Regions from separate parts of the Stenotrophomonas sp. CS3K5 genome, predicted to be linked through region 3. Evidence: predicted binding sites of a transcription regulator. Region 3 holds the regulator's gene; each other region holds the start of a gene.
The links. Region 3 encodes FliA, which starts transcription of late flagellar genes. Its sites were predicted from a motif close to TAAAGTTTNNCNNNCNNNGGCCGATAA; they were not measured.
Positions count from the first base shown of each region.

Region 1: AC5YGJ_RS11410 (methyl-accepting chemotaxis protein) is a predicted target of FliA. The motif match lies at 4,503-4,529, and genes of this name have one in related genera.
Region 2: AC5YGJ_RS00525 (GGDEF domain-containing protein) is a predicted target of FliA. The motif match lies at 3,619-3,645, and genes of this name have one in related genera.

Region 1 is NZ_JCAKRX010000006.1:230,321-237,475, reverse strand. It holds gene AC5YGJ_RS11440 (carotenoid oxygenase family protein) at 1-713, opposite strand, end outside; gene AC5YGJ_RS11435 (DUF2141 domain-containing protein) at 740-1,162, opposite strand; gene AC5YGJ_RS11430 (sensor histidine kinase) at 1,324-2,424, shown strand; gene AC5YGJ_RS11425 (response regulator) at 2,421-3,059, shown strand; gene AC5YGJ_RS11420 (VOC family protein) at 3,081-3,452, shown strand; gene AC5YGJ_RS11415 (arylamine N-acetyltransferase family protein) at 3,515-4,354, opposite strand; gene AC5YGJ_RS11410 (methyl-accepting chemotaxis protein) at 4,558-7,098, shown strand.
Region 2 is NZ_JCAKRX010000001.1:119,597-126,751, reverse strand. It holds gene AC5YGJ_RS00540 (metallophosphoesterase) at 1-250, opposite strand, end outside; gene AC5YGJ_RS00535 (winged helix-turn-helix transcriptional regulator) at 324-773, opposite strand; gene AC5YGJ_RS00530 (MFS transporter) at 852-2,057, shown strand; gene AC5YGJ_RS00525 (GGDEF domain-containing protein) at 2,171-3,586, opposite strand; gene AC5YGJ_RS00520 (TonB-dependent siderophore receptor) at 3,873-6,122, shown strand; gene AC5YGJ_RS00515 (cation diffusion facilitator family transporter) at 6,299-7,155, shown strand, end outside.
Region 3 is NZ_JCAKRX010000002.1:534,577-541,731, reverse strand. It holds gene AC5YGJ_RS05060 (chemotaxis protein CheA) at 1-1,173, opposite strand, end outside; gene AC5YGJ_RS05055 (protein phosphatase CheZ) at 1,176-1,781, opposite strand; gene cheY (chemotaxis response regulator CheY) at 1,781-2,173, opposite strand; gene AC5YGJ_RS05045 (RNA polymerase sigma factor FliA) at 2,231-2,974, opposite strand; gene AC5YGJ_RS05040 (MinD/ParA family ATP-binding protein) at 2,971-3,858, opposite strand; gene flhF (flagellar biosynthesis GTPase FlhF) at 3,845-5,467, opposite strand; gene flhA (flagellar biosynthesis protein FlhA) at 5,613-7,155, opposite strand, start outside.

The DNA of each region.
Region 1 (7,155 bases), on a different contig from region 3:
CCGTCCTTGCCGATGTGCCAGACCAGCAGGCCGTGACCCCCCATCAGGCTGATCGAACCGAAGTTCCACACGCTGCCATCGCGGTCCGGCAGCGGATGGGCCGAGAATGGCAACGCCGCCAGGTCCGGGCGCCAGGTGACTGGGCCGAGGGTCTGCAGCGAATCGGGGTCCACTTCGAACGCCGAGCCGGATTCGCACAGTGCGAACAGGCGGCCGTTGATCATTGTCACCGAGGTGTTGGCCACGTTGGCGTCATCGTTGTTGCGCACGGGCAGCGCAGCGGGAACGTGGGTGCCGGCCGCCGGATACTGGAAGCGGCCGGCCTTCTGTTCACGGCTGAACTTCGGCGTGGCCACCATGCGCCCGTGGTGGGTCAGGCTGCCATCGCCGTTGAAGCGCCAGCCATGCACCATGCCGTCGCCGTCGAACCAGTGGTCATAGCGGAAGCCATCGCGCTCGGTCCAGGCCGGACCGTTGCGGTACAGCGTGCCGGCCAGGCCGACCGGCAGCCGCCCCTGCAGCTGTACCGTTGCAGGGCCAAGGCATTCGCTGTTGACGCTGCGCCAGCCGAGCAGCCACGGATGCGCCTGCAGGCCCTGCGCGAAACGCGCCGGGTCACCGGCGAAGGCCGGTGCGCTGCGCAGTGCGGTGGCGCCCAGGGCCAGGCAGGCGCTGCTGCTGAGCAGGGTACGGAGGAAGCGGCGACGGTCCATGATGGCCTCGGGTCTGGATGCAGGAATCAGCGCAGGGTGATGTCGATGGCAGCGCCGGCAGCCGGCACGGTGACGCTCGCTTCGTCGAAGGTGGGCTTGCGCATCACCTGCGGATTGTTGCTGAAGCCATAGCCTTCCACCGGCATGCCGACCAGGTTGGTGTCGAGCTTGCCGTTGTCGTTCTCGTCGTGGGTGAGCAGCACCGCGTAGCTGCCTGCAGGCAGGTTCTTGAACACGAAGTGGGCGCTGTCGCCGCTGGGCCTGGCCTGCTGCGCCTGCACCGGTGCGGCCTTGCCGTCCCAGGCGCTGGCGCTGTCGACCAGGGCGACGCGCAGGGTGCCGGTCTGCGCGCGGACATCATGCACGGTCACTGCCAGATCGGCGGCATGGGCGCTGCCGGCCAGGGCCAGGGCAGTCAGGGCGGTGCTGAGCAGGGCGGTGCGGATCATGGCGGTGGCTCCGGAAGTGGGTGGTGTGCTGTGGTGTGGGGCCAGTCTGCGCGGGGCGTAGTGCCGGGTTCAGGGCCAGTGGTCATCGATTCGACGTGCCAGAAGTCACTTTCTGCGCCGGACCCATTGCCGGTTGCGGGCGCGCCCGTCAGCATCTGGCCATGGCCAGCCTGTTCCGCCACCTGTTGCGTCCGCTCAGCCTCGCCGGTCTGGTCACCGTGCTGGTGGTGGGCCTGTCGTTCGGCGCGCAGGGCCCCGCCGCCGGCTTCAGCCAGGCGTTGCTTGCCGCGTTCCTGCTGCTGTTCGTGGTGCATGGCTGGGCCGCCATGCCGACCGGCGCGCGTGCGTTCGCCGCGCTGCTGCAGGCCGTACTGGCGGTCGCTCTGGTGGCCCTGCAGCCGCGTACCGGCACGGCACCGGTGCTGCTGGTGGTGCTGGTCGCGCAGCTGGCCGAGCGTTGGCCGGCGCGCTTCATGCTGGTTGTTGCGGTGCTGGCCAACCTGGCGTTGTACGCGGTGCTTCGCCGCAGCGGCTTCATCCAGCCGCTGCTGGTGGTGCTGCTGTATGCCGGCTTCCAGGCCTTTGCCGCGTTGACCGCCCACTACGCGCGTCGTAGCGCACTGGCCCGCGACGCGCTGGCCCGGGTCAACGCCGATCTGCTGGCGACCCGCGCGCTGCTGGCCGACAGTGCACGCGATGCCGAGCGCCTGCGCCTGGCGCGTGAACTGCACGATGTGGCCGGCCACAAGCTCACCGCGATGCGCTTGAACCTGCGCGCGCTGGCGGCGGATCCGGCGCTGGCCGGGCGCGAAGGATTGGTGCTGGCCGAGCAGCTGTCGGGCGAGCTGCTCGACGATATCCGCCAGGTGGTGCAATCGATGCGCGATGATCGCGGCCTCGACCTGGCCACCGCACTGCATGCGCTGGCCGCGCCCTTCCCACGCCCTGCGCTGCAACTGCACATCGGCGAGGGTGTGTGCGTGACCGACCCGCTGACCGCCGAGACCGTGCTGCGGCTGGCGCAGGAAGCGCTGACCAATGCCGCCCGGCATGGCAACGCAGGCACGGTATGGCTGACGATCAACCAGGAGAACGCGCAGTTGCGTATCGATATCCGTGATGATGGCCAACGCGCCGAGCGTATCCGTGAAGGCAACGGCATCGCCGGCATGCGCGAGCGTCTGGCCGCGGTGCGCGGCCAACTGGAACTGGCCCGTACCGCGCAGGGCGGCATGCACCTGACCGCGTGGTTGCCGGCATGAGCGGTGCGGCGATCCGTGTTGCCCTGGCCGATGACCAGGCGCTGGTCCGCGCCGGCCTGCGCGCGTTGTTGCAGGGATTGGGTGTGGAGGTGGTGCTGGAGGCTGAAGACGGCCAGGCGCTGCTCGATGCACTGGCCGCGCAGCCGGTTGATGTGGTGCTCAGCGACATCCGCATGCCTGGCCTGGATGGCATCCAGGCCCTGCGCCAACTGCGTGCGCGCGGTGATACCACGCCGTTGCTGCTGTTGACCACCTTTGACGAAAGCGATCTGCTGCTGCGGGCCAGCGAAGCCGGTGCGCAGGGATTCCTGCTCAAGGACGCGGCTCCGGCCGACCTGCGTGAGGCGATCGAGCGCGTCGCCGCCGGTGAGACGCTGCTGCTGCCGGTCAGCACCGAGCCGATACGCGCCCGCTATCGTTTCCACGATGAAGCGCCGCCCACCGATACCTTTGGCGAGCGCGAAGTGGCGATCCTGCGGCTGCTGGCCGGGGGCTACAGCAACAAGGAGATCGCGCGCAGCCTGTTCCTGGCCGAGGGCACAGTGAAGAACTATGTCTCGGCCATCCTTGACAAGCTGGGCACCCGCGACCGCACCCGCGCGGTACTGAAGGCGATTACCCTGCGCATCATCTGAGTGGATGGCAGAAGGCGACGCATGAACCCGATCCTGCACGTTGAAATACCCACTACTGACCTGGAACGGGCCATCGCGTTCTACCAGCGATGGCTGCGGGTGGACGTGGATGCGCCGATCCTGCTGCATGACTGCCGCATGGCGTACCTGCCGTTTTCGGATGACGCAGCGGGTGCCAGCATGGCGCTGGTGCAGGGCGCGGACTACCGGCCTTCCGAGCAGGGCGCGCGCATCTACATTGGCGTGGGCGATGTGGAGGCCAGCCTTGAGCGCGCATTGCTGGCCGGCGCCGAACTGCGCTTCGGCCCGGCCGACGCCGGCGACTGGCGCGTGGCCGAGATCCGCGACAGCGAAGGCAACCGCATCGCGCTGCAGTCGCCCGCCGTTCCGTAGCGTCGAGCGTGCTCGACTGCAATTGATTCCGCTACCAGTTCCCCAGGCGAGCGAGCTGGACGCTACAACAGCGTGGCGCGCGAGCGCTGCAGCCAGTCGTTGATCGCCGGGTCCAGCCGCGGGTCGTCCGGCAGCTGCACGCCGAAGCGCTGCTGCAGCACGTCGCGCACGTCACCGACATCGTGCAGTGGGCGCTTGTCCGGCGCCTGCCCGGGCCGGTATTCGGTGTAGTTGCCGCTGCCGATGGTGCGGCGCCAGTCCGGCCCGGTCAGTGACGCACGCAGCTGGCCCGGAAAGCTGGAATCAGGATGGGTGCACACGTACCAGTTGCCCACCACGTTGTCGATCGGCGCAGGCACCTGCAGGTCGAACCGGTACATCGCCCGCCACTCGTTGCTGGATTCGACCGACAGCACGAAGTCGCCGTCGTCCGGCAGGCGCTGCAGCCGGTAGCGCTCGTGCGGAGTGGACTGGGGCTGCGCCTCGTGCAGGCGCAGCGGCACGGTGGGGGTCAGGCTGCCGAACCCGGCATCCACCAGCCAGTCATCACCGTCCACCCGCACGCGCAACAGCAGGTGGGTGCGCGCGGTCAGCTCGCCGCCCTGCGCGGCCAGCAGCACGCGTGCGCTCAACGGCTGCGCATCAAAGCCCAGCGCCTGCAACAGGGCCAGCAAGCCGCCATTGAGCTCGAAGCAGTAGCCACCCCGGCGTTCGTCGAGCAGCTTGCGTTGCACGCTGTCCAGGTCGATCGGCACTGCATCGCGCAGCAGGCAGCTGAGCGTCTCGAACGGCAGCAGTGCGTTGTGGCGCTGCTGCAGCAGGGTCAGCCCGGCCAGCGTCGCTGGAGGCGGCGCATCCAGCTGCAGGCGTTGCAGGTAACGGGGGACATCGAGCGTGGCCATGGCGGCACCGTGCGGGGGAGGGAGGTCCACTGTGCTCCCCCAACCGGGGTTGAGGTCAAGCGCGCCCGCGGTGTCATCCCGCCGTCGCCTGCGCCCGGTACAAAGGCCGCGTGCGCCGGCAAGCGCGGGCAGGCATCGAACACAACCCTAAAGGTGCATCGATTCCGGCCGATACAGGTGCGTCTTTCCGCCTGGAGCCTGTCATGTCGGCCGTCGTTCCCCACCTCCGGTCCCTGCGCATGCGTCTTGCCACATGGCGCAGGGTGTTCCCCGGCCTGTTGCGCTGGTTGCAGCCGCATCGGCTCAGCGTGGCCAACAAGCTCAAGGCCACCCTGTGGGTCTGCGGCCTGGGCCTGGTGGCGATCGCCGCCGTCTACGCCTGGACCGGACACACCAGCGCGCAGGCCGCGCGCAACCAGGCCAGCTACCAGCATGGCAGTGATCTGGCTGCCCGCCTGGCCACGCAGGTGGCCGAAGCCCGCCGCCTGCAGACCCAGTATGCGCGGAGTTTCGATGACGCGGACCGCGATCAGCTGCTGGCCACGCAGACGGCGCTGCAGGCGGACCTGCGGGCATTGCGGGCGATGCCGATGGACGCCGGCCGGCGCAAGGCACTGCAGGCGCTGGTTGAAGCCGTGGACGCCTTCTCGCAGGGTGTGGCTGCACTGTTCGAGCGCGTGGATGAAATGGGACGGGGTGACGCCGGGCTCGCCGCGCAGCTGCAGCAGGCCGCTGATACGTTGCAGACCCGGGTGGATGCGCTGCAACGACCAGCACTGGCGCTGACGCTGCAGAAGATGCGCCGCCAGGAGGCGCTGCTGCTGCTCGACGGCGACGCGACCCATGCCGACCGTGCCAGTGAGGAAAAGCTGCCGTTCGACCTGGGGCTGGCCGGACTGCCGGCCGATGTGCAGGACACCCTGCGCAGCGGAATGGAAGGCTACCAGCGCGCGTTGCTGGCCTATACCGCCGCCCGCGTGGGCCTGGATGTGGAGACGCAGTCGCTGCTGGACACCGCCGCCGGCGTTGCTCCCGCGCTGGCCGCATTCCAGCAGGCCCAGGTATCGGCGCTGGCCACCGCACAGTCACGCCAGCAGACGGGCGCGCGCACCATGAGCGTACTGTTCGCGTTGACCCTGCTGCTGGTGGCCGGCGTGCTGATCACCAGCCTGGTACTGGTGCTGCGCGCGGTACGCCAGCCGATCCAGGACACGCTGCGCTTTGCCAGTGACATCGCCGACGATCGCCTCGACACCACCCTGCGCGTGTACAACGCCAACGATGAGATCGGCCAGCTGGCGCAACGCCTGGTCGACATGCAGCAGCGCCTGCGCGCACGCATCGATACCGAACGTGCGGTGGCCCGCGGCAATACCCGTGTGCGCCAGGCGCTGGACAGCGCGCAGACCGGGCTGATGGTGATCGATGCCGAGGGCCAGCTGGCCTACGCCAACCCGGCATTGCAGCAGCAGCTGGCGCTGCCGGCCGATGAGCTGGTGGGCCGCGAGGCGGTACGGCTGCACCCGGCACTGGCCAACCTGGTCGGCGTGCGCCAGCGTGAGGAACGCGAGATCGGCCATGCCGGCGTGCGCTACCAGCTGATCGCCAACGCCATCATCGATGACGGGCACTACCTCGGCGTGGCGGTGGAATGGCGCAGCCGCGCGCTGGAAACCCTGCTGGAAACCGAAGTGGCCGCGCTGGTCGATGCGGCCGCGCAGGGCGATCTGCATGGGCGTATCGAACTGGACGGCAAGCAGGGCTTCGTGCGCACGCTGTCAACCAGCATCAACCGTCTGCTGGCCACCTTCGAAGCCAATCTCGGCGATCTGCAGGCGCTGCTGGCGGCACTGGCCAGCGGCGATCTCAGTGTGCGCATGGGCGGTGATCTGCAGGGTGTGTTCGCGCGCATGCGCGATGATGCCAACGCCACCGTGGCGCAGCTGGGGCGTATCGTCACCCGCATCCAGCAAGCCACGTCGCATCTGGATACCGGCGTGGGCGAGATCGTCGCCGGCCATCACGACCTGTCGCAGCGCACCGAGCAGCAGGCCGCCAACCTGGAAGAGACGGCGGCCTCCATGCACGAACTGACCGATACGGTGGGCCGCAACGCCGACGCGGCGGCCCGTGCCGATGCGCTGGTACAGGGCGCGGCGGCGGTGGCGCAGCGCGGCGGGCAGGCCGTCGGTCAGGTGGTGGCGACCATGCAGGGCATCAGCGAGGCATCGCGCCGCATCGGCGACATCACCCAGCTGATCGATGGCATCGCCTTCCAGACCAACATCCTTGCGCTCAACGCGGCCGTGGAGGCCGCACGCGCCGGCGGGCAGGGCCGCAGCTTTGCCGTGGTGGCCGCCGAAGTACGGTTGCTGGCCCAGCGCAGTGCCGAAGCCGCCAAGCAGATCAAGGGATTGATCGAGGATTCGGTGGCGCGGGTCGGCCAAGGCAACCAGCAGGCCGAGCAGGCCGGCACCACAATGGGGGAGATCGTTGGCAGCGTGCAGCAGCTGGCGGACCTGCTGGCCGGTATCCGCAGCGCCTCGCATGAGCAGCATGCCGGCATCGCGCAGGTGAACCAGACCATCGTGCAGATGGAAGCCAGCACTCAACGCAACGCCAGTCTGGTGGAAGAGGCCGGTGCCTCCACTGCACAGATGCAGGCGCAGGTGCAGGCTCTGGCAGAGGCCGTGGGCGCGTTCCGGCTGCAGCCGGCGCAGCCGACGGCACGCGCAGCGGCCTGAACCTGCCCTGGTGGTGCCGTTCGTTGACCGGGACGATCATCGGAATGCCGGCCAGCG
Region 2 (7,155 bases), on a different contig from region 3:
GCAAGGTGTGTTCGTAGCCGCAGCGCGGCGCGATATCGGTGCCCGTCGCGTTGATCGGCAGCGCGCGCGACTCGACCTTGTCCGCGCAGATCCATTTCGCCTTCAACTGCTGGCCGTCGCGGAACACGTACGGGCCATCGGCCTGTACATGGTCAGCGGGCGCGGCGACCTCGCGGGCCTGCGTGGCTCCAGCGGCACAGGCCAGCAGGGGCAACAGGGCGATCAACAGCGAACGGCGATAGCGCGACATCGGCGGCATCCAGCGGCGGAAAGCGCCGATGCTACCCGGCCCGGCCGTAGTACGGTGTGCGCGAACGGGCGGATCAGATATCACGCCCCTCGTCCTTGAGCTTGCGCACGCGGGTGGCCGCCGCCTGCAGAGGTTGGCCGTCGCGCCCACGCGGCTGCATGTAGGGCAGCGGACGGCGCGTGCTCGATTCGATCAGCTGCGAATGAGCCTCACCGGCAGCGAAGCGATGCCGTTCGCCCCACTGGCGCAGCGCGACCAGCAGCGGGAACAGCTCCTGGCCGGCGGCGGTGAGCACGTATTGCTGGTAGGCCGAACCATCGGAGGCCGGCTGCAGCTGCAGGATGCCCGCCTCGACCAGCCGGCGCAGGCGGTCGCTGAGGATGTTGCGCGCGGCGCCGAGGCTGCGCTGGAAGTCGCCGAAGCGGGTGATGCCATCGAAGGCATCGCGGATCACCAGCAATGCCCAGCGGTCACCGAGCAGGTCGGCGCTGCGGGCGACGGGGCAGGGGCTGTCGGCGTGCATGGCAGGTCCCGCAGAAGGTGGTTGCAGTTTAAAACCGATTTCGCTAGCCTGCATCAAGTTTCAAATTGAAACTACATGATGAGTCTCGCCCCGATACCCCGCTCCCTGCTGGTTCTGCTCGCGGTCGCCGCCGGCGCCAGCGTCGCCAACGTCTACTATGCGCAGCCGCTGCTGGACCAGCTCGCGCGCGCCTTCGCGCTGGACCGGGCGGTGGCGGGTGCGGTGGTGTCTGCCACCCAGGCCGGCAGCGTGCTGGCGCTGCTGGGCCTGCTGCCGCTGGCCGATCGTGGTGACCGTCGACGCCTGCTGCGGTTTCAGCTGGTGGCACTGGTGCTGGCGTTGCTGTGGCTTGCTGCGTCAGGCACGGCGGCCTGGTTGTTGTCGGGCATGCTGCTGGCCGGCTTGCTGGGCACGGCGCTGACCCAAGGGCTGATCGCCTACACAGCCACGCTGGCACCGCCCGAGCAGCGGGGGCGCGTGGTGGGCGCCGTGCAGGGTGGGGTGTTCATCGGCCTGCTGCTCGCGCGTGTGCTATCGGGGGCAGTCGCGTCTGCGCTGGGCTGGCGCGCGGTCTATCTGCTGTCGGCGATGGTGATGATGGCCTTGGCGGTGCTGTTGTGGCAGCGCCTGCCCGCCGTGCCGGTGCCGGTGGTTCCCCCGCGCTGGCGCGAACTGCTGGATTCGATGCTGGGCATGCTGCGCAACGACCGGACCCTGCGTGAGCGCGGTCCGTTGGCGCTGTTGCTGTTTGCCGGGCTCAATGTGTTCTGGGCGGCGGTACCGCTGCCGCTGTCGGCTCCGCCGTTGCACTGGTCGACCGCGGCCATCGGTGCACTGGGCCTGGCGGGCGTGGTGGGGGCGCTGCTGGCGGCGCGGGTCGGGCATTGGATGGATCGTGGCTTCGCGCATCGGGTCAGCGTCGGCGCGCTGACGTTGATGCTGGTTGCCTGGTGGCCACTGCTGGGCTTGCCGCGTTCGCTGGTGCTGTTGTTGCTGGGCGTGGTGGTTCTGGATCTGGGCGGACAGGCGCTGCACGTCGCCAATCAGGCCCTGCTGCTGCGTGCACCGGCGGAACAGCACGGTCGCCTGGTGGCGCTGTACATGTTGTTCTATGCGATGGGCAGCGGTGCCGGTGCGGCGGCCGGAACCTGGATGCAGGCCCGTCACGGCTGGCCGGCGGTGTGCCTGCTGGGCGCGGGCATCGCCTTGGTGGCGCTGCTGTGGTGGGTGGCAGCGCTCAGGGTATCGGCGGACGCACGAACCGGTAGCGCCGGCTGCCGGTAAAGTCGACCGCTGGTCGACTGCTCTTCCTTTGGACCCCGCAACCCCCCGCGCTGCGCGCGATAGTCGACCAGCAGTCGACGCTACCATCGCCGGGACTCTTCATTTCCGCCGGTTCAGCGCTGCAATGCACGCCGCCCCGGCGCGTCCTGCAACGCATCGCTGGCCACCACCACACGGTTGCGGCCGCCGCGCTTGGCCGCGTACATCGCGGCATCGGCGCGCGACATCAGGCGTTCGTAGTCGGGGTGCCCGTCGTGGCCGGCTACGCCGATGCTGGCGGTCAGTTCCAGCACCTGCCCGTTGGCCAGCACCACCGGCGACTGCGCAATCTGCCGCCGCAGGCTTTCGGCAATCACCTCGGCCTGCGATTCGCTGGCCGCGACCAGCACCACCACGAACTCTTCGCCGCCATAGCGGAACAGGTAGTCACTGCCGCGCGTGAGCTGGCCGAGCAGGCCGGCCACATGCTGCAACGCGCGGTCGCCGGCGTCGTGGCCATGGCCGTCATTGATCGCCTTGAAGTGGTCCAGGTCGAGCAGCAGCAGCGAGAACGGCGTGCGGTTGCGCGTGGCCAACTCGATTTCCCGGCGCAGCACGGTGGGCAGGAAGCGGCGGTTGAGCAGGTTGGTCAATGCGTCGCTGCCGGCATCGAGTTCGCCGATACGCTCGAACAGCAGCGTCATCAGGGTGCGGATGCTGGCCAGGTCTTGACGGATCGACGGCAGCACTGCCAGGCGCTGCGCGGGAGCATCCATCGCCGCGTGCTGCAGGCACGTGTCGATACGCGCCATCAAGCGGCCGACCTGTTGGGTCTCGCTGCTTTCGCCGAAGCTGGGAATGCCCTTGTGGGTGAACCACAGGCCGAATTCGGAGGTGGCCAGGCTGGCACTGTCGCTACCCTGCACGTGGCCGGCCAACGCGTAGAGCAGGGCGTTTTCCCAGTCCAGCAGCAGTGCACGCTGGCGCTCGCGTTCGGTGCTGACATTCTGCACCAGTGAAAACAGCCGGTAGGCAGCATCGGCCCGGGTGGAGCGCTCGCGCGCATGGGTGTAGGCCAGGGTCATGCCTTCCATGGCGATGTCCATGATCGCGCTGAGGCAGTCGATGGCGGCGAAGGCGGTGGCGCTGTCCGGCGCATCGTCGCGCAGGCGCACGAACAGTTCGTGCTTGAGCACTCGCGCACCGCGCGTGACCAGATCGACCGGAATGCCGACCCGTGCATGCACGTCGCCGATCACCCGCTGCGCGGCCACCGTGCTGGCGATGCCGTCGGCATCGGTGGTCAGCAACTGCACCAGCCAGCGCTGCATGGCCGGCTGCAGGCGCTGCTTGACCTGCTCGTGGGACAGGAAGCGGCGCGCGCGACCATCCTGCAGCAGCACCTCGTAGAAGCGCTGGGCCAGCGCCGGTGGTGCATCGGCGGCGGCATCGCGCAGCAGCGCGGTGGCTGCCGGCCCGGCCTGCTGCAGGCAGTGTTGCCACGCCTCGGCCAGCGGCTGGCTGGCGTCGTCCAGTTGGGGTGTTTCCACGTCGATCTCTGACTGCGTACGGCAAACCACGGATATCGGCCGCGGTGGCGCGCGATTGATGGCGATGAGCCGGCCAGTTTAAGCGCGATGCAGGGATGCCCGGTGCGCAAAGCACAGCGCGGCGGCTGCTGCAATGAGCGAACGCATTTGAGAATCACTCGCATTGGTGGGAGAATGTGCACAGCGAACCTTGCCGCAGAGGCCTGCGGCACGGTTCCACCTCCCCCTCGTCGTTGCCTCAAGCCCTTCGCCAGAGGCCCCGTTGCCCTGCCAGAAGGTCCAGAACATGTCCCCTGCCGTTGTCCTTTCGCCGCGCCCGCTGGCGCTCGCCGTTGCTGCGCTGCTGGCCGGCAGCGCCCTGTCCGCCCGCGCCGAGACCGATGCCACCGATATCGATACGGTGCATGTCACCGCCTCGCAGATCGCACGTCAGGCGCTGGGTACCTCGACCATCACCGCCGAGGACATCGCCAGGCGGCCGCCGGCCAATGACATCGCCGAGCTGCTGCGCACCATGCCGGGCGTCAACCTGACCGGCAACAGCGCTTCCGGCCAGTACGGCAACAACCGCCAGATCGACCTGCGTGGCATGGGTCCGGAAAACACCCTGATCCTGGTCGACGGCAAACGCATCGGCGCACGTGACGCCGTGCGCATGGGCCGCAGCGGCGAGCGCAACACGCGCGGTGACACCAACTGGGTGCCGGCGGAGATGATCGAGCGCATCGAAGTGCTGCGCGGTCCGGCGGCAGCACGCTACGGCTCCGGTGCCTCGGGCGGCGTGGTGAACATCATCACCAAGCGCCCGACCGGTGACCTGACCGGCGCAGTCGATCTGTACGGCCTGGTGCCCGAGCACAGTGCCGAAGGCGGCAGCGAGCGCGTCGGCCTGCAGTTGAGTGGCCCGATGACTGACACCCTGTCGTTCCGCCTGTACGGCAACCTCAACAAGACCGACGCCGATTCGCTGGACCTCAACCGCCAGTACGCCACCAACCCGAACGCGGTGCCGCCGGCCGGCCGCGAGGGCGTCAAGAACCGCGACGTCAACGCGCTGCTGCGCTGGGACGTGACCGCCAACCAGGTGGTCGAGTTCGAGGCGGGCACCAGCCGCCAGGGCAACATCTACGCCGGCGACCGTGCGGTCAGCACCACCGGTACCTCCACCGGCGTCGACCTCGCGGCGCTGGCCGAGGGTGAGGCGGAGACCAACCGCATGTACCGCAACACCGGCGCGATCACCCATCGTGGCCGCTGGGGCGACCTGACCTCGCGGGTGACGGCTGCGGTGGAAGCGGTGAACAACTCGCGCATCAATGAAGGCCTGGCAGGTGGCCCGGAGGGCAGCTTCAACGGCACCGACTGGTCAACCTCGCGCCTGCGCAATTACCAGCTGGACGGTGAAGTCAGCTTCCCGACCACGCTGGGCGGCGCCGAGAATGTCTGGACGCTGGGCTTTGAATACCTCGACAGTCGTTTGACCGACCCGTACTCGATGAGCCAGTCCAGCAGCAGCGGTGGTGGCTTCCCCGGACTGTCAGCCGACCGCGCGCGCGGCAAGGCCGATGCGCAGACCACCGCGGTGTTCGTAGAAGACAACATCTACCTTGGCGAGCGCTGGACCGTGACCCCGGGCCTGCGCTTCGACCACCACAGCCAGTTCGGCAACAACACCAGCCCCAGCCTCAATGCGCAGTTCCGCATCAACGGCGACTGGGTGGTGAAGGGCGGCATCGCGCGTGCATTCAAGGCACCGAACCTGTACCAGTCGAATCCGGATTATCTGTACTACACCCGCGGCAACGGTTGCCCGAATGCACTGCCGAGCCTGGGTGCCGGCTGCTACATGCGCGGCAATGCGGACCTGAAGGCGGAAACCAGCCTGAACAAGGAGCTGGGCATCGAGTGGGCGCCGCAGAGCGGCTGGCAGGCGTCGTTGACCTACTTCCACAACGACTACAAGGACAAGATCCAGGCCGGCTACGACCAGATCGGTCTGACCGCCGATGGCCGCGGCCGCATCTTCCGCTGGGAGAACGCGCCGAAGGCGATCGTGCAGGGGCTCGAAGGCAACCTGGTGATTCCGCTGCTGGGCGAGCAGGGCAGCCGCCTGAAGTGGAGCAACAACTTCACCTACATGGTCGAGAACGAGAACAAGACCACGCGCCAGCCGTTGTCGGTGATCCCGAAGTACACGATCAACACCATGCTGGACTGGCAGGCCACCGACAAGTTGTCGCTGCTGCTGACCGGCACGTTCTATGGCAGGCAGGAACCGGCCACCACCAACATCAACAACGACCCGCGCTGCACCGGTACGTGCGATCCGTCGGTAGCGCTGCAGGACCGTGGCGCCTACAACATCTGGGGCGTGAGCGCGCGCTACAAGGTGACCGAAACGGTCAGCTTCGGCTTTGGCGTGAACAACCTGGCCGACAAGCGCCTGTTCCGCGAGGCCAACAGCAGCGATGCCGGTGCGGCGACCTACAACGAACCGGGCCGTGCTTACTGGGCCAGCCTGCGCTTCGGGTTCTGAGCGCACGCAGGTGTCGCTCCGCTGCGCCCGCCAGGCAGGGCCTGGCGCTACCCCGGTAGCGCCGGGCCCTGCCCGGCGGGCTCGGCAGGTTGCCGGTTCTGCAATGTTATAAACACCGTGATAGTTTCCCCACGACCGCCAGCGTAGCCTGCCTCCATCGCAAAGGAGCTGTTGCCATGGGCCACGACCACGATCACTTGCCATCCCAGATCCGCCACGAGAAACCCTTGTGGTGGGCGCTTGGCCTGACGTCTACCTTCCTCGTCGTCGAAGTGGTGGGCGCGTTCTGGACCAACAGCCTGGCGCTGCTGTCCGACGCGGCACACATGGCCACCGACGCGCTGGCTTTGATGATCGCGCTGGTGGCGGTGCGGCTGAGCCGGCGCCCGCCGGATGCACGGCGTACCTATGGCTATGCACGCCTGGAAGCACTGGGCGCGATGATCAACGGCGCGATGCTGTTCGTGGTCGCGGCGTACATCCTGTGGGAAGCGGTTGGACGTTTCCGCCAACCGCAGGAGATCGCCTCCACCGGCATGCTGGTCATTGCCGCCGCCGGCCTGGTCATCAATCTGATCTCGATGCGCCTGCTGCAGGCCGGCAGTGGCGAGAGCCTCAACGTGAAGGGCGCGTACCTGGAAGTGTGGGCCGACATGCTGGGCTCGGTGGCGGTGATCGCCGGCGCCATCCTGATCCAGCTGACCGGCTGGAAGCCGATCGACCCGATCCTGGCGGTGCTGATCGGCCTGTGGGTGCTGCCGCGAACCTACGTGCTGATGCGCGAAGCGATCAACGTGTTGCTGGAAGGCGTGCCCAAGGGCATGGACGTGGCCAAGGTGCGCGACAGCCTGTCCGGGCATGCGGCGGTGATGGACGTGCATGACCTGCACGTGTGGGCGCTGGCCTCCAGCACGCCGGCGCTGACCGCGCACATCGTGATGCGTGACGGCACCGACGCCGATGCGCTGCGCCGTGAGTTGGGGGCGCGCCTGCATGATGATTTCGGCATCGAGCATGTGACGTTGCAGATCGA
Region 3 (7,155 bases):
GCCGGCGCCATCGTCCTGCACCTCGATGCTGACGTAGTCACCTTCCTGCTGCGCCGACAGGCGCACATGGCCCATCCGCGGCTTGCCCTGCGCTTCGCGCAGTTCGGGCATTTCCACGCCATGGTCGATGGCATTGCGGACCAGGTGAACCAGCGGGTCGGCCAGGGCTTCGACCAGGTTGCGGTCGAGCTCGGTCTCGGCGCCGATCAGTTCCAGATCCACTTCCTTCTTCAGCGAGCGGGCGACATCGCGGGCGACCTTGGGGAAGCGCGAGAACACCTTGCCGACCGGCTGCATGCGGGTGCGCATCACCGCCGACTGCAGTCGCGCGGTGGCGATGTCCAGGGTGGATACGGCGCGGTCCAGCTCTTCATCGCGCAGGCGTGCGCGCAGCGTCTTCAGGCGGTTGCGTGACAGCACCAGCTCGCCGATCAGGTTGACGATCGCATCCAGGCGCTTGGTATCCACGCGCACGGTGTGCTCGGCTTCGGCCAGCGGCTTGGCGGCCGGCTTGGCTGCCGGGGTGGCGGCCGCCGGGCGCGGCGCAGGCGTCGCAGCGACCGGCGTGGCGGCGACCGGCTTGCTGCCGGGCGCGGCGCCACCGTGCAGCTGGTCGAGCAGGGCTTCGAACTCGTCTTCGCTGATCAGGCCGTCGTCGGCCTTCTTCGCCGGCGCGACCGCGGTCGGCGCGTTGCCGCCGTGCAGCTGGTCGAGCAGGGCCTCGAATTCGTCTTCGGTGATCAGGTCGCCGCCGGCAGCGGCGGGTGCGGCGGCGGTCGGGGCTGCGGTACCGCCACCGTGCATGTCGAACTGTGCGATCAGCTCCGGCGGCGCATAACCCGGCTCGGTGCCCGAGGACACCGCGTCGAGCATCGACTGCAGGTAATCCAGCGACTGCTGGGCCGCGTCGAAGTGATGGGCCTGCAGCACGGCCTGGCCGGCGCGCGCGATGCCGAGGGCTTCTTCGGCGGCGTGGCACAACTCGACCATGGCGGTGACGCCGAGGAAGCCGGCGCCGCCCTTGAGCGTGTGGTAGCCGCGGAACACCGCGTTGAGCTGCTCGCTGTCCTGCGGCGCCTGCTCCAGCGACACCAGCTGTTCGCCCAGGCGGTCCAGGATTTCCTGTGCCTCGATGATGAAATCGGCAGTGATGTCGTCGGATACCGCGCTCATGCTTACAGCCCCAGATCCGACAACAGGTCGTCGGCGTCGTTCTGCGAGACCGCGTGGCGGTCCAGTCCCTTCAGTGCCGGCCCGGCCAGTTCCGGGTCGGTGCGATGCTGTTCCGGCGGCAGGCCGAGCGCGCCGAAGCCTTCGTGCACGCGGCGCACGATGCCGACCACGCGACGGATGATCTGCCCGGTCAGGTCCTGGTAGCTCTGGGTCAGGGCGATCTCGGTGAGGTTGTGGCGGATGCGCTCTAGCTGCGCGTCCTGGCCCGGCTGCAGGCCTTCGGCGCGCAGTTGCTCGGTCAGGCTGCGGCATTCCTCGGCCAGGTCCAGGGTGCGGTGGGTGGCCTGTTCGGTCATCGCCACCACGTGGTCCAGGCGCGCGCAGGCGTCGTCCAGTTCACCGGCATCGCTGGGCACGGTCGGCAGTTCACCCAGCGCCTGGCCGAGTTCGCGGGCCAGCCGCGAAAGACCGCTCATCATCGGCTGCGTGCGCAGCGCGACCAGTCCGTCGATGCGCTGCCGCCAGGCGGCCTCGTCACCGGACTCCAGCGCGTCCAGGGCTTCCTGCAGGCGCAGGGCAAGGGCGTTCTTGTCGACCGTGGTATCCATCAGGCGCTGGCCGCCAGGCGTTCGAAGATCTTGCCCAGCTTTTCTTCCAGGGTCTGCGCGGTGAACGGCTTGATGATGTAGCCGTTGACGCCGCTCTGGGCGGCTTCGATGATCTGCTCGCGCTTGGCTTCGGCGGTCACCATCAACACCGGCAGGGTCTTCAGCTTGGCATCGGCGCGGATCGCCTTGAGCAGCTCGATGCCGGTCATCACCGGCATGTTCCAGTCGGTGACCACGAAATCGAACGGCTGGCTCTGCAGCAGCGACAGCGCGGCATGCCCGTCCTCGGCTTCGGCGGTGTTGGTGAAGCCCAGATCGCCCAGCAGGTTCTTGACGATGCGACGCATGGTCGAGAAGTCGTCGACGATCAGGATGCGCATGTTCTTGTTCAAAGCAGAGTTCCTTTGTTGTTCATTCCGGGCGGCCGGGGGCAGACGCCTCGGGGATGTTCATTCTTCAAGGCCGGCGTCGACCGCCTCGAAAATCTTCAGTCGGCCACGCAGGCGCAGCACCGCCTGGCCGTGGATCTGGCAGACCCGCGACTCGCTCACGCCGAGCACCGCACCGATCTCCTTCAGGTTCAGCTCCTGCTCGTAGTAGAGCGAGAGCACCAGCTGTTCGCGCTCGGGCAGGTGGCCGATGGCCTTGCCCAGCTCGCGGCCGAACTCGCCGCGCTCCAGCACCTGCTGCGGGGTCGGGCCGCCCTGGGCGACGGTATCCAGTTCGCCCTGGTCCTCGATACGCGATTCCAGGCTCAGCACCTGGCCGCGCGCGGCGTCTTCCATCAGCCGCAGGTATTCGGGCAGCGGCATGTCCATCGCGGCGGCCACTTCGGTGGCGCTGGCGGCACGGCCACTGCTCTGTTCCAGGCGGCGGATGGTGGCAGCAGCATCGCGTGCACGGCGGTGCACCGAACGCGGCACCCAATCGCCACGACGGATCTCGTCGATCATCGAACCGCGGATGCGGATCGACGCGTAGGTCTCGAACGAGGCGCCCTGGTCGGCGTCGTAGCTGCGCGAGGCCTCGATCAGGCCCATCATGCCGGCCTGGATCAGGTCGTCGACTTCGACGCTGGCCGGCAGGCGTGCGGCCAGGTGGTGGGCGATGCGCCGCACCAGGTCCGAATGCTGGGCGATGACCTCGTTGGCCGCCGAGCGCTGGACCTCCCGGTACTGGGCTGCGCCTTTCATGCGGCCACCCCGCGCTGCTTGAGGATGCGTTCGAGGAAGAACTCGACGCCGCCACGCGGTTCGGTCGGCGCCTGCCAGCGCGCGGTGCGCCGTGCGATCTCGGTGATCGCCAGTGCAGCCGGGCTGGATGGGTAGGCCTTGACCACCGGCTGCTGGCGCTGCACCGACAGGCGCAACCAGTCATCCTGCGGCACGCAGCCCAGGTAATTCAATGAGACATCGGCCAGGAACTTCTCGCAGACGCGGGTCAGCTTTTCGTACAGCACGCGGCCTTCGTTGGGGTCGCGCACCATGTTGGCCACCACCTGGATGCGGTCCACCCCACGCTCGCGCGAGAGCACCTTGATCAGCGCGTAGGCGTCGGTGATCGAGGCCGGTTCGTCGCAGACCACCACCACGGTGTCCTGTGCGGCCTGGCAGAAGGTCAGCACGCCATCGGTGATGCCGGCGGCGGTGTCCACCACCATGATGTCCAGCTCGCGCTCCAGTTCGGAGAACACGTTGACCAGGCCGACGTGCTCGGCCGGGGCCAGTTCGGCCATGTGCCGGCGGCCGGACGCGGCCGGGACCACCAGCACGCCGTTCGGGCCTTCGACGATGACGTCATCCAGCGAGCAGCGGCCGGCGACCAGGTCGGCCAGCGTGAAGGTGGGGTTCAACCCCAGGATCACGTCGATGTTGGCCAGGCCCAGGTCCGCATCCAGCAGCAGCGTGCGCTTGCCCATGCCGGCCAGCGCCACGGCCAGGTTGGCCGACACGTTGGTCTTGCCCACGCCGCCCTTGCCGCCGGTCACGGCAATGGTGCGCACAGGGCCGAGCGGCTCGCTGCGGGTGGCCGACAGCGGGAAGGTCTTGGTCAGCTTGGCGTACTCACGCGACGGCATGGTTCAACTCCGGGTTGCAGGGCATATCGGCCGCTCGGCGCAAATCTTCAAGGCGAAGTACGAGATTGGCCGCACTGGCCCGGTGCAGGTCCTCCGGTACGTCCTGGCCGTCAGTCACCCAGGTGATCGGCAGGCTGTGATCCACGGCCACCGACAGCGCGTTGCCGAAACGGCCGGTCTCGTCCAGCTTGCTCAGCACCAGCCCCTGCAGGTTGGCCGCGCCAAAGCGGCGGACCACCTCGTCCATGTCGCCGAAACTGGTGTTGGCCGGCAGCACCAGCAGGGTGCGCACCTGGCGGGCGGCGCGCAGCCACTGCAGCTGGGCGGCCAGTGCGCGGTCACGCGGGCCCAGGCCGGCTGTGTCGATCAGCACCAGCTTGTAGTCCTTCAGGCGTTCCAGCAGCTGGTCCAGGTCGGTACCGCTGTTGGCCTCGTGCACGGCGATGCCGAGCTGGCGGCCGTAGCCGTACAGCTGTTCGCGGGCGCCGATGCGGGTGGTGTCGGTGGTCACCAGGGCAACGTCACGCGGGGCGTGCTTCTCGGCGAAGCGCGAGGCCAGCTTGGCGATGGTGGTGGTCTTGCCGGCGCCGGTCGGGCCGACCAGCGCGATCACACCGCCTTCTTCCAGCGGGTCGACCGGGGCGATCGGCAGCTTGCGCGAGATCAGCCCCAGCATCAGGCCGCGGCCGCGGTGGGCTTCGGTCTCCAGTGGGATCTGCATGGCCACGTCGCGGGCCAGGCCAGCGTCGAAGCCGTACTCATCCATCAGGTCCAGGGCGGTGGCACGCACCGGGCAGCCGCGCAGGCGCTCGTCGGTGAAGCGGTTCATCTCGCGCTCGATCACCTGGCGCATGCCGGCCACTTCCTGGCGCAGCTGGCGGATCTCGGCGTCGTCCTGGGCCACCACGGTCAGCGCCGGGGCCGGCGCCAGCATCGGCGCCGGGCTGGCGTCGTCGTCGGCGTCCACCGGTGCCGGTTCGCTGACGGTCGATTCGGCCGGCGCCTCGGCCACGGCGGCAGTCGGCAGCGGCGGCGGCTGCACTGCCGGGGCGGGGCTTTCGTGATGCGTTTCGTGCGGCGGGTCGATCTGGAAGCGGGCGCGGTTGGGTGCTGCTACGGCCACCGCTGCCGGCGCGACGATGGGCTCGGCGAACGGGGCGAAGATCTGTTCCGGCAGCGTCGGTTCGTTGACGGCGGCGCGCGCCAGGGTGGCGGCGAAGCCGGTGCTGCCACGGGTCGGCACGATCTCGTCGGCGCTGTCCAGGGTGCGGCCGGTGGCACCGACCGCGGCGCGGGCCAGGGCCGCCACCGCCGAGGTGGTGGCGGCGACCGGTTCCGGTGCCGGGGTGCTGCTGCGGCGGCGGGTGACGGCGGCAATCACCGCATCGGCGGCGGTGCGCGGCTTCGGTGCCGGCGGCGGCGCCACGTCACGGCGCGAGGCTTCCAGTGCACGCTGCACGGCGCTCTCATCGTAGTTGGCGGCGGCCACGATCTCGATGCCTTCCTCGATCCGGCGGTTGGACAGGATCACGGCGTCGGGGCCGTGCTCCTTGCGCACCAGGTTCATGGCCGAGCGCATGTCGGCGGCGACGAATCGTTTGATTTTCATGCTGTGGTCACGGGACGAAGACGGCGGGGTGGCGTTCGGGGAACTCGGGTGGTCGGTGGTCTGCACGGTGCGGGTTCCCCTTGGTATCTGTCTGTTGCGTTGGTTCGGAAGTGGTGTCTGTTTTCTGGCGCATCGGCGGGCGGCGTCAGCTGATCGTTCCGACCAGCTTCAGGCGCTTGTCCTCCGGCACCTCGCTGTAGGCCAGGACCGACAGCGACGGAACGCTGTGGCGGACCAGGCGCGCCAGCGCGGCGCGCACCGGGCCGGGTACCAGCACGACCGCGGGCTCGTTGCGGGCTTCCTGCTTGCTGACACAGTCGGCCAGGCTCTGGTGCAGTCGCTCGGCGAGTCCGGGTTCCAGCGCGGCGCCGTTGCCCTGCGTGGACTCCTGCAAGACACGTTCCAATTGCGGGTTGAGGGTGAACACCGGCAGCTCCGCCGACATTCCGGCGATCTCCTGCACGATGAAGCGGCCCAGCGCGGTGCGCACCGCGGCGGTCAGCACGGCCGGGTCCTGGCTGCCGGGGGCATGTTCGACCAGCGATTCGGCGATCTTGCGCAGCTGGCGGATCGGGATGCGCTCGACCAGCAGGTTCTGCAGCACGCGTACCACGGCCGACAGCGGCAACGCCTTGGGCGTCAGATCTTCGACGAGCTTGGGCGCACTCTTGGCCAGGTTGGCCAGCAGGTGCTGCACTTCTTCGTGGCCGAGCAGTTCCGGGGCGTGCTCGCGGATCAGGTGCGAAAGATGGGTGGCCACCACGGTGGCCGGGTCGACCACGGTGTAGCCCAGCGTTTCGGCCTGGGCGCGCTGGTGCGGCTGGATCCAGGTGGCATCCAGGCCGAACGCGGGGTCCTTGCCGGCGATGCCTTCCAGCGTACCCAGGGCGCTGCCCGGGTCCAGCGCCAGTTCGCGGTCCGGATGGATCTCGGCGGTGGCCACCGGCACGCCGTGCACCAGCACGCGATAGCCGTTGGCCGGCAGTTCCAGGTTGTCGCGGATGTGCACCGACGGAATCAGGAAGCCGACATCCTGGGTCAGCTTGCGGCGCACGCCCTTGATGCGCGCCATCAGTTCGCCGCCCTGGTTGCTGTCCACCAGCGGAATCAGACGGTAGCCCACCTCCAGCCCCAGCGGATCGACCGGGCGCAGCTCGTCCCAGCTCAATTCCGCCGTCGGTGCCGCTGCGGCCGGACGGCCCAGCGCGTTCAGCGCGGCGCCATCGCCTGCGCCGGCAGCGGCGTCGGAGACCGGCTGCTTCTCCTTGCGGTACAGCTTCCAGGCAATGAACCCGAGGATCGCCGCCAGCGTCAGGAAAGCGACGTTGGGCATGCCCGGCACCAGGCCGACCAGGCCGACGATGCCGGCGGTGATCGCCAGCGCGCGGTACTGGCCGAACACCTGGCCGGTCATGGCCTGGGCCATGTCCTGAGAGCGCGAGGCACGGGTCACCAGCATTGCCACGGCGCTGGACACCAGCAGCGCCGGCAGCTGCGCCACCAGCCCGTCACCGATGGACAGCAGGGTGTAGGTGGCGGCCGCTTCGCCGAACGGCATGCCATGCTGCAGCACGCCCACGGCCAGGCCGCCGAGCATGTTGATGAACAGGATCAGGATGCCGGCGATGGCATCGCCGCGGATGAACTTGCTGGCACCGTCCATCGCGCCGTAGAAGTCGGCTTCCTCG